One region of the Pontibacter actiniarum genome, then DNA from elsewhere that is predicted to be linked to it. Evidence: riboswitches for the same ligand, from Rfam matches in the RefSeq annotation. Region 1 holds a riboswitch; the other holds the start of a gene.

Region 1 (8,186 bases):
CGCTCTCGGAGCGCTTAACCTTGCGTACCTGTCCAGCCTGTTTCTTGATCGACATGTTTTTGTGAATAATGCCGATACCGCCTTCCTGTGCCATCGCAATAGCCAGATCAGCTTCCGTAACGGTGTCCATGGCAGCCGAAACAAGTGGAATGTTGATGCGAATGTTGCGTGTAAGTTGAGAGGAAGTGTCGGTTTGGTGAGGGAGCACCTCGGAGTAAGCCGGGAGCAGCAGCACGTCGTCGTAAGTCAGTGCCTCAAATAAAATCTTAGACTGATCGGAGAGCATGGCAAATAAATTAGGGGTTATTATTTGCCGCGTAAAGTTACAGAAACTTACGCGGATAATAATGCAAACAGGTCAGTAATTTTTTTAAGACGGACTTGCCGTGGCGCCGGTGCGGGCTTATGCAGGGGAGGGCAGCGGCAGTCGCCTTTCGGGTTCAGGGGGCGGGGCTGTCCGGCCCGGCAAGTATAAGCCCTGTAGTCAGCCGCTGTGGCAGGCTGCAGTTCGGTAGTACGGCTGTAGCCCAGGCCCAGGGGAGGGCCGCTTAATACGTGGCCATGCCCGGGTCTACCTGTGTGGCCCAGGCGTGGATGCCGCCCTTCAGGTTGAGGAGGTTCTCGTAGCCGAGCCGCTGTGTGAGGTAGTTGATCGCCTGCGCGCTGCGGAAGCCGTGGTGGCAGATGATCACTACGGGGATGTCGCGGCGGATGCGCGCCGACTGCCTGGACAGCTCCCCCAAGGGGATGAGTTCCCCGCCAAGGTTGCAGATCTCAAACTCCTCCGGCTCGCGCACATCCACCAGTTGCATGCGGCTGCTGCGGGCCAGTCTCTCCTTCAGCTCCAGTGCTGTAATCTCATCCATGGGTATCGGGGTAACGCAGGTATAGTTTTAGCGGCCTAAAAAGACATAGGTTGCGCTTGCTCTTCAAAATTAATCAAGCTTTTGTTTTCATGCGCATTGTAGAGGCGTAAATTGCAGCAATGGAAGTTTGGCAAAGTTTACATGTGGGCCTGCCTGCGGAGGCGCTCCTCCTGGCAGCAGTAAACGGGAGCGCCGCGCAGCTGTGGCAGCAGTTCCTGGTTGGCATGCAGCAGACCTCGCTGCTGGAGTACATTGCCGTGGTGGCCGGTATCGTGAGCGTGTGGTACTCCAGAAAGGAGCACATCCTGGTTTTCCCCATCGGCCTTATCAGTACCGTGATCTACGTTTACCTTAGTTTTAAGCACCACCTGATCGGGGAGGCGAGCGTGAACGTTTACTACAGTGTGCTGAGCGTGTACGGCTGGGTGCTGTGGGCCAGAAAGAACCAGCAGGAGGAGTATGTGCTGCACATCTCTTTCTCAAGCCGGAAGCAGTGGGGGCAGCAACTCGCGTTTTTTGCCGTGCTCTACGCTGTCATCTTTTTTGCCCTTTCTTACCTGAAGAGCGCTTTTTACGACGGCGTTATCCCGTGGGCCGATGCGTTTGCCAGCGCGACTGCCTATACCGGCATGTGGCTCATGGCCAAAAAGAAGGTGGAGAGCTGGTACTGGTGGATCGCCACCAACGTGGCCTCCGTTCCGCTCTACTTCGTGAAGGGCCTGGTGTTTACCTCCGTGTTTTATGTGGTGCTGCTGGCCATGGCCTTTGCCGGACTGGTGGAGTGGAAGCGAAAGGTGGAGCTGCGCAAGGCCAGGGTGTCGGAGCCGGCGTAGGAGTAGGTGTGCTATAACATGTTGTAAATGTGGTTGTTGTGTATGGGTTTGTTCTGTTTTAGAACCACAAATCTGTGGTAAAGCGGAGAGTAACTCCATAGTTATACTTTATCTTTCAGGAGTTAAAGTCTATGGGAGGCTGTACAGCGTAAGTATAGGTATCGAGTTTTGCTGCGACCCCGCTAGGACGTAGTTTGTTAAACCACTAACGCTGCAGCACATGAAACAACGCAAACTAGAATTGCCCGATGAACTAAAATTTGAGAATCGGATGAAATGGGGGTACGAGTCTCCGGACGAGAGCCCCAAATTTGTTTTTCTGAGACAATACGGAGAGCCAAAGCCTAAAATTGTAGAGGTTTACAATTTTTACGACTACAGCTTCTCTGAGAACTAAACCTAAAAGGCTGCCCTACCGGCAGCCTTTTAGCCATTCTATCGCCTCATTCTCGCAATCGATAACCAATGTTCTGAAGTTGTCGCGCGCACGTCTGCAAAAGTCCTCCACCGACAGCGTACTTTCTATATTCTCCGGTATCAGGTGTACCAAACAGGTAAGCCCTGCCTGTACAGCGGGGGGCATGCACACCCGCTCCATCCACTCGTTTGCATCCAGAAAAGAGCAGCTGGAGTAGCGGGTATCGTTTAAAATCTTTGAGTACGGGCTTCGCTGCAGGCCCTCCACATACAGCAGGCTGCCGAGCTTCACCTGCTCGGTTGTGGTGGAGCCGTACCAGCAGCCACGAAGCCAGCCGCTTAGCTTGTCCACCTCAAGGGTGAAGTATACTTCATCTTGGTTGTTTCGCAGCTCTTTCTTCATGGTATAGGGTGTTGAGGGGAAAATGGCCTTCTGTTAAGTAGCTAAAATAAGCAAAAAAACAATGACAAAATGCAGCTTTTTCTCCGGATCAGGCCAAAACTTTCATGCCGGGCCCAGCCCTGCGGTAGCCTGCCAGAGCAGTAGCAAACAATGCGCCAGATACTGTGGCAAGTATGGTTATCTTTGGGCGCTGGCAACACTAAACCAGCTTTCACAATCATGATTAAAATCGCCATTACCGGCCCGGAGTCCACAGGCAAGTCCACGATGGCGGCACAGCTGGCCGAGCGTTACAATACCGTGTGGGTGCCGGAGTATGCCCGCAGCTACGTAGGCAACCTGGGCCGCGACTATACTTTGGAGGACATAGAAGCCATTGCGCGGGGGCAGCTGGCCCTGGAGCGGGAACTGCAGCCACAGGCAAACAAGGTTCTTTTTGCCGATACCGATATGCTGGTGCTCAAGATCTGGAGCGAGCATGCCTTTGGCCACTGCCCGGCCTGGATACTGCAGCAATTACAGGCTCAGGACTACAACCTTTGCCTGCTGATGGGCGTTGATTTGCCGTGGGAGCCTGATCCGCAGCGCGAGCACCCGCACCTGCGCCGCTTCTTCTATGAGTGGTACAAGCGGGAGCTGGAGGCGCTGGGCGTGCCGTTCGTGGAGATACACGGGCAGCAGCAGGAGCGCCTGCAGCTTGCCAAGCAGCACGTGGAGGCGCTCCTTTCCAAACATCAACCTTAACTACCAGAGCATGCTATACTTCCTCGAGAACGAAAACTATAAAGCGGGCGTCGATACGCTGGGCGCCGAGCTGCGCCATTTTATCAAGAAAGACGAAAACCTGGAGCTCATCTGGCAGGCAGACCCAGAGGTGTGGGCGGGCCACGCGCCCAACCTTTTCCCCATAGTAGGGGAGCTGCCGCAGCAGCAGTATACCTTCGAAGGCAAAACCTACCACATGAAACGCCACGGCTTTGCCCGCCGCAAGGAGTTTAAGCTGGTGGAGGAGCACCACGACAAGCTCGTGTTTGAGCTGACCGAGGATGAGGAGACCCTGCAGCAGTACCCGTTTGCGTTTCGTTTCCTGATCGCCTATACTTTGGAGGGGAACAAGCTGTCGGTTACCTACCACGTAACCAATACGGCGGAGCAGGCGCTGTACTTCTCGGTTGGCGGGCACCCCGGCTTTAACGTGCCGCTTTACCCCGGCGAGCAGTACGAGGACTACTTTATCGGCTTCGAAAAGGAGGAGACACTGCAGCGCCAACTGGTGAGCAGCGACGGCCTGCAGAACGGCCAGACGGAACCGGTGCTGGAGCAGGGAAACACGCTGCCGCTGCACCGCCACTACTTCTACAAAGACGCTATAGTCCTAAAAAACCTGCAGTCGGAGAGGGTGGTGCTGGGCAGCTCCCGGAACGCCCGCCGCATAGAAATGGAGTTCGAGGGCTTCCCGTACTTGGGCATTTGGGCGAAGCCCGAGCAGCCGCGCTACGTTTGCATCGAGCCCTGGTGCGGCATTGCCGGCCGTGTGGGGGAGAGCGGTGACCTTACAGAGAAGGAGGGGATAAACAAGCTGGCCCCGGGCCAGACGTTTGCCCGCACCTTTAGCATTGCAGTGCTGTAGCGCGCCCCACAGGTACACAGGCAAAGAACCCCGGCTATACAAGCAAAGTATGGCCGGGGTTCTTTTTTGCAGCGGCCTAAAGAGGCACTAGTGCAGGGAAGGCTCCGGAAACTTCGGGACCTTTATCTTTCGGATGTCATACTTCGGTTCATAGTCGTTTATGGGCAGCGAAATCCCTGGCGGCAAATCCAGGTCCGGCAGGTCGTCTCCCAAAGGTTCCCCACCGTCGTCGTCGTTGTCAGTGGAGGGTGGGCGGTTAAATCTGGTGCGCGGGGCAAAGGCATAGTATGCCAGTATAGTTAACAAGGCTACAGTGTATAATATGCTTATCATCATTGTGGTTCTCTTTTAATAATTCAACTTCTGCTGTTCTTTCTGCACGGCGAAAACCCTCCGTCAGTAATGGCAAGGATTATAGCGCCTTAGTATGTTTTACAACGTACTTTTTGGCTAAGTGGTTATCCACCAGCGGCAAAAATTAACAGGCCGTTGGCGGGGTTGTGTTATGGTTTGGCGGGGTATAATTTATCCTGCTTTTGTTTAGTAGATAAAGTCGGTTACCTTTGCCGGTACTTAGGGGTGCCTTATGATAACGGGCTGAGATCATACCCATTGAACCTGATCCGGGTAATGCCGGCGAAGGGAACGGTACGGGAAACATTTAAAGCAGGCTGCTAGCCCCTGGCATGTCTGTATGTTTCATCTATTATCATTTCACAATCTAATGAAGATAGTATTGATTGCACTGGCGGTGATGCTACTGCCACTGCAGCTGCTTGCCCAGTTTAAACTGAGCGGGCGTGTGTCGGACGTTGCCAAGGGCGATGCGCTGGCAGGAGCCAGCGTGGTGCTGGAGCGCACAGGCACAGGCGTTGCTACCGGGCCGAGCGGCTATTACGAGTTCCAGAGCCTGCCAGCGGGCGACTACACTTTAAAAGTAAGCTACCTGGGCTATGAGCCGGAGGTGCGGCAGGTAACGCTGCAGCAGGACGAGCGGGTGGACTTTACCCTGCGGCAGCAGGCCCTGCAGACCGGCGAAGTGGTGGTGTCGGCCACGCGCGCGAACGCCAAAACGGGCACTACCTTTACCAACGTCAGCAAAGCCGAGATCGCAGAGCGCAACTTCGGGCAGGACCTGCCCTACCTGCTGGAGCAAACACCGTCGGTGGTGGTAAATTCTGACGCGGGCGCAGGCGTGGGCTACACCGGCATCCGCATCCGCGGCTCCGACATCACCCGCATCAACGTAACCGTAAACGGCATCCCGATCAACGATGCCGAGAGCCACGGGGCCTTTTTCGTGAACATGCCCGACCTGGCCTCCTCCATTCAGGATATACAGGTGCAGCGCGGGGTGGGTACCTCCACCAACGGGGCCGGTGCCTTCGGGGCAAGCCTGAACGTGCGCACCATCGGGGTTAACCGGGAGGCGTATGCGGAGGCGGTGAACGGCTACGGCTCCTTCGATACCTGGCGCCACTCCGTCTCCTTCGGCTCCGGGCTCATCAACGACAGGTTTACGGTGGACGGGCGCTTGTCCAAAGTCTCCTCAGACGGGTACATAGACCGTGCTTTCTCCGACCTGAAGTCGTACTACCTCTCTGCCGGCTACCACGGCAAAACAGGCATGCTGAAGTTTGTGACCTTCTCGGGCAAGGAAAAGACCTACCAGGCCTGGGACGGGGTGCCGGAGGATAAGCTGGAAACCGACAGGACCTACAACGGCCTCACCTACGAGAACGAAACAGACAATTACCAGCAGGACCACTACCAGCTGCACTACTCCAAAGACCTGCTGCCGCGCCTGAACCTGGGCGGTGCCTTCCACTTTACCCGCGGCCGCGGCTACTACGAGCAGTACAAGTATGACCAGAAGCTGTCGAAGTACGGCATCTCTCCGGTCGTGTTGGGCGACACCAGCATCAAGCGCTCGGACCTCATCCGCCAGAAGTGGCTGGATAACTACTTCTACGGCGCGACCTATGCCTTAAACTACTTCACCGAAAACGGTAAGCTGAACGCGACGCTGGGCGGTGCCTGGAACAAGTATGACGGCGACCATTACGGCGAGGTTATCTGGGCCCGCTTCGCCTCCGACAGCGAGCTGGGGCAGCGCTACTACTTCAACAACGCCGTTAAAACCGACTTTAACATCTTTGGGAAGGCTAACTACCAGCTTACGGAGCGTCTGGGCGTGTTCGGGGACCTGCAGTACCGCACCATCAACTATGAGATTGAGGGCGAGGATGATGACCGCCGCGACGTTACCCAACAGGTGGATTTCCAGTTCCTCAACCCGAAAGCGGGGATTACCTACGAGGTGGCGGGCGGCCAGACAGTGTACGCGTCCTACGCCGTGGGCCACCGTGAGCCGGTGCGCTCCGACTTTACAGACCAGACACTGGCCGACCAGCAGAACGGCGTACGGCCTGAAGCGGAGGCGCTCTACAACCTGGAGGTCGGGTACCGCCTGCGAGGCACCAGCCCGGCTATACTTGGCCAGCGCGCCCGCTACACCCTCGATGCCAACTTCTACCACATGGACTACGACAACCAGCTGGTGCAGACAGGGCAGCTGAACGATGTAGGCTCCCCGCTCCGCACCAACATTAAAGACAGCTACCGCGCCGGCGTAGAGCTGGCCGCAATGCTGAACCTGGGCGAGCTGGTGGAGCTGAGCAGCAACGTGACCTTCAGCCGGAACAAGGTGAAGAACTACACCGATTACCTGTATGTGTATGATGCCGATTACAACGTGGAGGACATTGTGGAGACAAACTACAGTGAAACGGATATCTCCTTTTCTCCCGCCGTGGTGTCGGCGCACAAGCTGGAGGTGCAGCCGCTGAGGGGCTTTAAAGCCGCCTTCCTTTACAAGACGGTGAGCGAGCAGTACCTGGACAACACGGGCTCGGCCGCCCGTAAGCTGGACGGCTACCAGGTGGCGGACCTGCGCCTGCGTTACACGCTGCGCCCGTCCTTCCTGAAAGAGCTGGAGGTGGCGCTGCTGGTGAGCAACCTGTTCAACGCGGAGTATGAGGCCAATGGCTACACGTTCAGCGAGCGCTATGCCGGCGATGCCACCCGCTACGATTACAACTATTACTATCCGCAGGCCACGCGCAACTACATGCTCACGGTGGGCGTGAAGTTCTAACGGCGAATTCCTGTTAAACCGATAAGCCAAAAGCCCTGCCGCCCGGCGGGGCTTTTGGCTTTGGTACCTCCCGCACCAGAGGGTTTTGTGCGTAGAGGCACAGGGGGCGCCGTTCAGTGCTGCAGTCGCTTTAATCTTTAAGTTAAAACATGGTGATTTTGCCGAAAATTTTAACTTTGCGTAATACCCTTTCTCAAACCCTTAAAACAGAACTATGGCCTACGAATCATCAGGAGCTCCTGATTATTATAACATCGATGATCTGCTAACAGAAGAACACCTACTGATCCGCCAGACCATGCGCGACTTCGTGAAGCGCGAGATCTCCCCGAATATTGAGCAGTGGGCGCAGGATGCTCATTTCCCTTCCGAGATCGTGAAAAAGTTCGGCGATGTAGGCGCCTTCGGCCCGACCATTCCGACGGAGTACGGCGGCGGTGGCCTCGATTACATCAGCTACGGCATTATTATGCAGGAGATTGAGCGCGGCGATTCCGGCATGCGCTCTACGGCCTCGGTGCAGGGGTCGCTGGTGATGTACCCGATCTACAAGTATGGTTCGGAGGAGCAGCGCAAAAAGTACCTGCCCAAGCTGGCGAGCGGCGAGTGGCTGGGCTGCTTCGGCCTCACAGAGCCGGACCATGGTTCTAACCCGGGCGGCATGGTCACCAACATCAAGGACATGGGCGACCACTACCTGCTCAACGGCGCCAAGATGTGGATTTCCAACTCCCCGGAGTGCCAGGTGGCGGTGGTGTGGGCCAAGAACGAGGAAGGCCGCATCAAAGGCCTGATCGTGGAGCGCGGCATGGAGGGCTTCTCCACGCCGGAGATCCACAACAAGTGGAGCCTGCGCGCCAGCTGCACCGGCGAGCTGGTG
Region 2 (8,186 bases), 150 kb from region 1:
AAGACATGGTTATGTATTTAATATAGATGCTGAAGGCTAATGCCTTTACTGCTTGCCAACAAGATCCTTTCAGGATGACAGGAAATAAAACAATGGCTGCCGCTGGCGCGAGCTTGTAGCTCGTGACTCACAGTGGACACGAGCTACAAGCTCGCGCCAGCCTCACGTCAGCGGCATTTTATAACTCATCCAGAAAAGCGGTGAGTGGGCTGCTGGCATGTGCCGTTACCCCAACAGGAGCCAACTTTGCTTCGTAAGCCATCCGCCCTGCTTCTACCGCCATTTTAAAGGCTTTTGCCATCTGCACCGGCTGTTGCGACACGGCAATGGCCGTATTCACCAGCACCGCATCAGCCCCCAGTTCCATGGCCTCCGCCGCATGCGACGGTGCACCAATGCCGGCATCCACCACTACCGGCACCTTACTCTGTTGTATGATGATTTCCAGAAAAGCACGTGTTTGCAAGCCGTTGTTGCTGCCAATTGGCGAACCCAAAGGCATCACAGCGGCTACGCCAACTTCTTCGAGCCGCTTGCACAATACTGGGTCAGCATGAATATAGGGCAGCACCACGAAGCCAAGCTTTACCAGTTCTTCTGCAGCTTTCAATGTTTCAATAGGGTCGGGAAGAAGGTATTTGGGGTCGGGGTGAATTTCTAGTTTAAGCCAGTTTGTCTCCAAAGCCTCCCGGGCTAGCTGCGCTGCAAACACAGCTTCTTTGGCGTTGCGCACGCCAGAGGTATTAGGCAACAGGTTAAACTGCGGGTGCCCAAGGTGCGATAGAATATCGTCCTGCTCGTTCTGCACGTCCACGCGCTTCAGGGCTACTGTTACCAATTCTGAGCCAGAGGCCAACAGCGCTTCCTCCATTTGCTGGCCGGAGCTGAACTTGCCTGTGCCTGTAAAGAGGCGGGAGTTAAAAGTTTTATCGGCGATGGTTAGTGGTGTCATAAGTTGTGCTGGGGTAATGGTTGTAGGTTTTGCATGATTTCAGAAATAGCGGCGGCTCTGTTTGCAGCTTGTGTAATGGCCGAAGAAACCGCAATACCATGTATGCCTGTCGGCATAAGTAGTGGCACATCCTCTGCGGTAATGCCTCCAATAGCTATAATAGGTGTGGTAATGCCAGCTGCTTTGCATTGCTCAAGTATAGCGGCATAGCCTTGCAGGCCAAGTATGGGACTCAGGTTGTCTTTCGTAGTTGTGAAGCGGTAAGGGCCGAGGCCTACATAATCTACTCTTTGCTCCACCAACTGCTGTATGTCCTCAAAAGTATTGGCCGTGCCTCCAATAATCTTTGTTGGGCCGAGCAGCTTACGAGCTTCTGCCGGTGACATATCCAGCTTACCCAGGTGCACACCGGCTGCACCTACTTCTGCTGCCAAAGCAGGATTATCATTAAGTATAAACGTGCTGCCGTAGTGCCTGCAGATGCTTTTCGTCTGTATCGCGAGGGCCTTCCATACTTCGTAAGGCTGGTTCTTTACGCGCAGTTGCACCCACTTTGCACCGGCTCTGCAGGCAGCCTCGGCAGCCTGTGCATGTGTCAGTTTAGCTGTTTCCTGCGTGATGTAGTGTAGTTTCGAGATCATGTTTAAAAATGGTGATAGCCTAACAAAGTGCTATTGCTGTTGAGGAAACGGGTAGTATAATCTTTGGCCTTGCGGCAAGCTTTGTGCAACGGGTAATCTTTCGCCAGTAGTGCCGTGATGGCCGCTGAAAGCACGCAGCCGGAGCCATGCTTGCCTATTTGTACCTGCTGCTTTGGCCGGAATGGTTTTGCCTCACCTTTATAGTATAAGTAATCATACCCCGGCTTCTCCTGGTTATGCCCTCCCTTTAGCAGCACATGGCAGTGTTGGCTTATTTGTGCGGCTGCTTCCGGTGCAGGTGTGTCAGGCATTAGTTGTTGCATCTCTAACCAGTTTGGTGTGATCAGGTACAGCTGCTTGCAAAGCTTTTTTAGCTGCTCCGCCTGCACCTGCTCATGAAAAGTGAAGCCTGCGCTGGCCTTCAGGATCGGGTCCCAAATCAGCTTTGTGTCTGGCGACAGCTTTTGCATCAGCTTAATTATCTGCTGCAGTATTTCCATACTTGGCACCAACCCGATTTTAGCAAACGGCACTTTATACTTGCGCAACAATATCGTTAGCTGGCACTCTAGCTGCTCCACGTTCAGCCAGTCCAACCCTTCAAACTCCGACTCGTGCTGGTAGGTGATAGCGGTGCACACATTAAGTCCCTGCACTTTCAGCGTTTCAAAAGTTTTGATATCTGCCGTTAAGCCCGCACCACCGCTAGGATCAAATCCGGCGATGGTGAGGGTATAGGGCCTTTGTTTTGGCATGTGGTTTATACTTTATTTTGTTACTTTTTCTACTGCTTTGTGCCTTTCAGAAGTAGAGGCATGAGCTGTAAGAGCGAAAAAACATTCATGCCGCCAGTTTGAGCGCAGCGGTAACTGGTGGTAAAGTATGATAACCAGTTTGTAACTGGCATAGGTATGTAAGTAGAGCGCCAGTTACAAACTGGCATCATGCAAAGCCACAAGTTGCGCTAGCGCTAAACTGGCGGCATGTGCAGCCCAGCTACTAAGAGTAAATCTCCGCTCCTTTCGCTTTGAAAGTCTCTGCCTGTTCAGCCATGCCTTGCTGCAGGGCTTCCTCTTCTGATGCTCCTTTTGTTCTTGCATAATCCCGAACCTCCTGCGTAATTTTCATAGAGCAGAAGTGAGGGCCACACATTGAGCAGAAGTGGGCAACTTTGGCACCTTCGGCAGGTAGTGTTTCGTCGTGGTACTCGCGGGCTGTATCTGGGTCGAGGGCAAGGTTGAACTGGTCTTGCCAGCGGAACTCGAAACGGGCTTTGCTCAAGGCATTGTCGCGGTACTGTGCACCGGGGTGGCCTTTGGCTAAGTCGGCGGCGTGGGCGGCCAGTTTGTAGGTGATCACACCATCCTTTACATCCTTTTTGTTCGGCAGGCCAAGGTGTTCTTTTGGTGTTACATAGCAGAGCATGGCAGTGCCGTACCAACCAATCATGGCAGCACCAATGGCTGAAGTAATGTGATCGTAGCCGGGAGCGATGTCGGTGGTAAGCGGACCTAAGGTATAAAATGGCGCCTCGCCGCATACTTCCAGCTGCTTATCCATGTTCTCTTTAATAAGGTGCATCGGTATGTGTCCCGGGCCTTCAATAATCACCTGTACATCATGCTTCCAGGCAATCTTAGTCAGCTCACCTAGTGTCTCCAGTTCTGAGAACTGAGCAGCATCGTTGGCATCAGCAATAGAGCCTGGTCGCAAGCCATCACCCAAAGAGAAAGCCACATCATAGGCTTTCATGATTTCGCAGATCTCCTCGAAGTGCGTGTACAGGAAATTCTCTTTATGATGCGCCAGGCACCACTTCGCCATAATAGAACCACCTCTGGACACAATGCCTGTTACACGATTAGCGGTAAGCGGCACGTAGCGCAGCAGCACACCAGCATGTATGGTAAAATAATCCACACCCTGTTCTGCCTGCTCTATGAGCGTATCGCGGAAAATCTCCCAAGTCAGGTCTTCGGCTTTGCCATTTACTTTCTCCAGCGCCTGGTAAATCGGTACGGTGCCAATCGGAACAGGGGAGTTGCGGATAATCCATTCGCGGGTTTCGTGGATGTTCTTACCAGTAGAGAGGTCCATGATGGTGTCGGCACCCCAACGGCAAGCCCATACGGCTTTCTCCACTTCTTCTTCTATACTTGATGTGACAGCTGAGTTACCGATGTTGGCGTTTATCTTCACCAGAAAGTTTCGCCCAATGATCATCGGCTCGCTTTCAGGGTGGTTGATATTAGAAGGTATAACAGCTCGACCGGCGGCTACCTCCTGGCGCACAAACTCTGGTGTGATGAAGCCTTTAGGTGTGTTCGCGCCAAAACTGTTGCCAGCGTGCTGGTGCCCCATCTCCGCATTCTCAGCCAGGCGCTGGTTCTCACGTATGGCAATGTACTCCATTTCAGGAGTGATGATACCTTTGCGGGCATAGTGCAGCTGCGTCACATTCTGACCTGCTTTGGCTCGGTAAGGCTTGCTCAGGTGCTGAAAGCGCAAGGCATCTAAGCTGGCATCGTTCAGGCGCTCCTGTCCATATGCTGAGGTGATACCGGGTAGCTGCTCCACATCACCACGGCTCACAATCCACTCTTCGCGGAGCCTTGCCAGACCCTGGCGCACATCAATTTCAACTTCTGGATCGGTAAAAGGGCCGCTGGTGTCATAAACCGTTACAGGTGGGTTTTGCTCGCGCTCCTCTACACCCAGAAACTTGGTTACAGTATCTTCCAGCGTTATTTCGCGCATGGCTACTTTAATATTATGCAGCTGGCCCGGAACGTATACTTTGCGTGATGCCGGGAAAGGCGTGCGCGTAATGGCGCTGGCGGTAGGAGTTTTGTCTTGTCTCATGTTTTCTTCTTGTTGATTTTTCCTGAAACTTATGGCGCAAGCGTCCGCTTGTGCCTTTGAGAAAGCTGTACAATGAAAGCACAAGCGGACGCTTGCGCTATGCACGGAGAAAGGAGCCTCATCCGCCCTGGGTGGCACGGATGAGGGTGAGCCTGTCGTTGGGCTGCAGCAGGTAAGAATCCCAGTTGCTTCGGGGTACTACCTGGTCGTTAATGGCCACGGCAATGCCACGCTGTTGCTCTAGTTGCAAAAGCTGAAGCAAAGCAGATACAGAGGAAGGCTCAGAGAGCTCCTTAGCTTGGTTGTTTAAGAAAATTGTCATTGTTTGCTCGGGATAGGATGCAGCTAGCACTGGCGCTTACTGGCCGAGCAGAATTAAGAAGAAGTAGGAGGACAGGTGTATATCTCGTCATAACTTTTCCCTTCGTCAGTGCTAACTGTATCAGGTTCAGAGGGTATTTCTCAGTCCGGCCTTTCTGTATTGGCGGCAGGACACCCCTAAAGTGTTGTGCTAAAGGTATAAATTTTACTTTATACTTTCCAAATCTATACTTTCCGGCTGCTTAAATTCATGTGATGATAGCTTCATCTGTGGTGCATACTAGGGGAAGTTTAGTGGCGTTCAAAAACCAGAAGATTCCTTGCAATTGCTGAAGCTATATTTTTATGCTATTTTTAAGTACGAAGCGATTCTAATAACCCAACGGAAATAAAACTAGATGAAATACCACCCTATCGGACAGGAGCTGTTTATCAACCACCGCCATAACTTTGTAAAACAGCTTAAGCCAGGTGCCATCGCCATCTTCCACTCCAACGATGTGATGCCGACAAACGCTGACGGCACCATGCCGTTCCGGCAGAACAGCGACCTTTTCTACCTGTCAGGCATTGACCAGGAGGAAAGCATCCTGGTGCTCTTCCCCGACAACAAGAATGAAAAGCTGCAGGAGCTGCTGTTTATACGCGAGACCAACGAGCACATCCTCACCTGGGAAGGCTATAAGCTGACGAAGGAGCAGGCCCGGGAAACATCGGGGATAGCGGCTGTGTACTGGACGCACCAGTTTGAGCAGGTGCTGCACTCGCTTATATTCGAGGCAGAGCGCGTGTACCTGAACAGCAACGAGCACCTGCGCGCCGTGGTGGAGGTAGAAACCCGCGATGCCCGCTTTATCAGGAGAATAAAAGAGCTTTACCCGCTGCACAAGTATGAGCGCAGCGCGCCCATCATGCACCAGCTGCGGGCCGTAAAGTCGGGGCGGGAGGTAGAATTGATTCAGGAGGCCTGCGACATCACCGAAAAAGCCTTCAGAAGATTACTTGGCTTTATAAAACCAGGCGTGATGGAGTATGAGATAGAGGCGGAACTGTACCATGAGTTTCTGCGCAACCGCTCCCGCGGTCCGGCCTACGCGCCTATTATCGCCTCCGGCGAAAATGCCTGCATCCTGCATTATGTAGAAAACAGCCGCGAGTGCAAAGACGGTGACCTGGTGCTGATGGATTTCGGCGCGGAGTACGCCAACTACGCAGCAGACTTAACCCGTACCGTGCCGGTAAGCGGCAAGTTTACCAAGCGCCAGCGCGAGGTGTACGACTCGGTGCTGACAGTGATGAAAGCGGCGACCCGCATGCTGGTGCCCGGCAACACGCTGGACCAGTACCACAAATTTGTGGGCACCGTGATGGAGAATGAGCTCATCAAGCTCGGGCTCCTGAACGAGAGCGACGTGCGCAACCAGGACCCGGAGCGGCCACTTTATAAAAAGTACTTTATGCACGGCACCTCGCACCACCTGGGGCTGGATGTGCATGATGTGGGCAACCGCTTTCGGCCGTTTGAGGAGGGGATGGTCTTTACCTGCGAGCCCGGCATCTACATTTGGGAGGAAGGTATCGGCATCCGGCTGGAGAACGATATCCTCATCACGCACAACGGGCCGAAAGACCTGATGGAAAACATTCCGATAGAGGCCGACGATATTGAGCGGCTAATGGGCAAATAACGGTATTTGTAAGAAAACAGCCAGAGGCGAAGGGTTGTCGGGATATTACCGGCAACCTTTTTTATTGTGCTTACACTAAATTTATTGCCCTTGCATCAAAATATTTTTCAGAGTAAAACCTTGCACGGTAGTTTCAGTTTGAAGTATAGAGCACACGGGGCCGGCGCTTTCCTGCTGCAAAGAAGTGCAATTTAGCGCCTGTCTCACAGTGCACTATGTTCAACCGAATTGCTTCTTGTGCCTATGATTCACTACTACCAATCTATAAAGAGGCGTGCCGGGGTACTAGTTGGGTGCCCCGTGATGGGTTTATTTTTTCAGGAAGAAACAAACTCGTTTTGAAACATGCACGTATTGTCATATCAACATATACTTTGTAGAAATTATGCGAACACAACTATCAAACTTTAGTAGACTCGCTTTCGCGCTCGTGTTCTTGCTTATGGCAAGCCCCGGATTATTTGCGCAAAGCTCTGATCAAAAGACAAACCTTCAAATATACGGGAGTGCCTTGCAGTATAAAGGCGATATAACAGGCGATGATGGCTTCAGTGACCTTGAGTGGGGTGGGGGCATCTCCTTGAACCGCTATTTGAGCCCATCTTTTGATGCAGGCCTGCACCTGACTTATGGTAGCACGGAAGACAAAGGCGAAGGGACTTATTCCGGTTCCTCTTTCGACGCACAAATGGGTACCGTTATGCTGGGCCTGCGCCTGAAAATGTATGGTACTATCCTGAAGGAGGATGCCTTTATCGGCCCTTACCTGCAGGTAGCAGGTGGCGGCGCCTGGGCTAAAACCGATGCCAATGCCCCTGCCGGAGGTCCTGCCGTGCATAACGACGATAAGTTCTTTACCATGGCTGGTAGAGCCGGAGCCGGTATCCGTTTCCGTTTCTCAGATGCCGTGAGCGCTTTCGTGGAGACCAACTACATGATTATGGGCCAGGATAAAATTGACGGCTACGATGTAGGGGATAACGACCAGTTCCTGATGCACAACGTGGGCCTTGGCTTTAGCCTCGGTAAGGCGAAAGACACAGACATGGACGGTGTGCCGGACAGAAGAGACGACTGCCCTGACACCCCGACCGGCGTGCAGGTGGACAAGAACGGCTGCCCTGTTGACACAGACGGTGACGGTGTGCCGGATTACCAGGATGAGTGTCCGTCAGAGGCTGGCGTAGCCAACCTGAACGGCTGCCCTGACAGAGACGGCGACGGTATTGCCGACAAGAATGACCAGTGCCCTGACGAAGCAGGTACTGCTGCTACAAACGGTTGCCCTGACGCAGACAACGACGGCGTGGCTGATGCCAACGACAACTGCCCTGATACGCCGGCCGGCGTGCAAGTGGGTGCCGACGGTTGCCCTGTAGATTCAGACGGTGACGGTGTGCCGGATAACGAAGATGCCTGCCCTAACTCTGCCGGTACTGCCGCTACAAAAGGCTGCCCTGAGCTGGATGAGGCTACTCTGAAGCTGATCGACGAGAAAGTGCGCTTCGAGTTTGACAAGGCACGTGTACAGGATGCCTACAAGCAACTGCTTGACAGCGTAATTGTGGCCCTGCAGAAATACCCTGACCACGTACTGCTGATCAAAGGCCACGCTGACTTCATCGGTAGCGAGGAGTACAACCAGGCACTGTCTGAGCGCAGAGCTGAGGCTGTGAAGGAGTACCTGATACAGCAAGGCGTACAGAACCCGGACAGACTGGT

What was found. Region 1 has a riboswitch for thiamine pyrophosphate ahead of CA264_RS19835 (TonB-dependent receptor). Riboswitches for the same ligand answer to the same signal wherever they lie in the genome.
Region 2: another riboswitch for thiamine pyrophosphate. It lies ahead of thiS (sulfur carrier protein ThiS); the one in region 1 lies ahead of CA264_RS19835 (TonB-dependent receptor).

Annotation. Positions count from the first base shown of each region.
Region 1 covers NZ_CP021235.1:4,560,426-4,568,611, forward strand. Annotated here, with positions in the region: gene guaB (IMP dehydrogenase) at 1-286, opposite strand, end outside; gene CA264_RS19805 (rhodanese-like domain-containing protein) at 549-866, opposite strand; gene pnuC (nicotinamide riboside transporter PnuC) at 986-1,699, shown strand; gene CA264_RS21985 (hypothetical protein) at 1,920-2,096, shown strand; gene CA264_RS19815 (hypothetical protein) at 2,112-2,519, opposite strand; gene CA264_RS19820 (AAA family ATPase) at 2,739-3,263, shown strand; gene CA264_RS19825 (aldose 1-epimerase family protein) at 3,274-4,149, shown strand; gene CA264_RS19830 (hypothetical protein) at 4,237-4,485, opposite strand; TPP riboswitch at 4,715-4,812, shown strand; gene CA264_RS19835 (TonB-dependent receptor) at 4,874-7,306, shown strand; gene CA264_RS19840 (acyl-CoA dehydrogenase family protein) at 7,521-8,186, shown strand, end outside.
Region 2 covers NZ_CP021235.1:4,705,896-4,714,081, forward strand. Annotated here, with positions in the region: gene thiH (2-iminoacetate synthase ThiH) at 1-7, opposite strand, end outside; gene CA264_RS20470 (thiazole synthase) at 179-952, opposite strand; gene CA264_RS20475 (thiamine phosphate synthase) at 949-1,593, opposite strand; gene CA264_RS20480 (hydroxymethylpyrimidine/phosphomethylpyrimidine kinase) at 1,596-2,348, opposite strand; gene thiC (phosphomethylpyrimidine synthase ThiC) at 2,593-4,455, opposite strand; gene thiS (sulfur carrier protein ThiS) at 4,574-4,777, opposite strand; TPP riboswitch at 4,858-4,965, opposite strand; gene CA264_RS20495 (aminopeptidase P N-terminal domain-containing protein) at 5,175-6,464, shown strand; gene CA264_RS20500 (OmpA family protein) at 6,907-8,186, shown strand, end outside.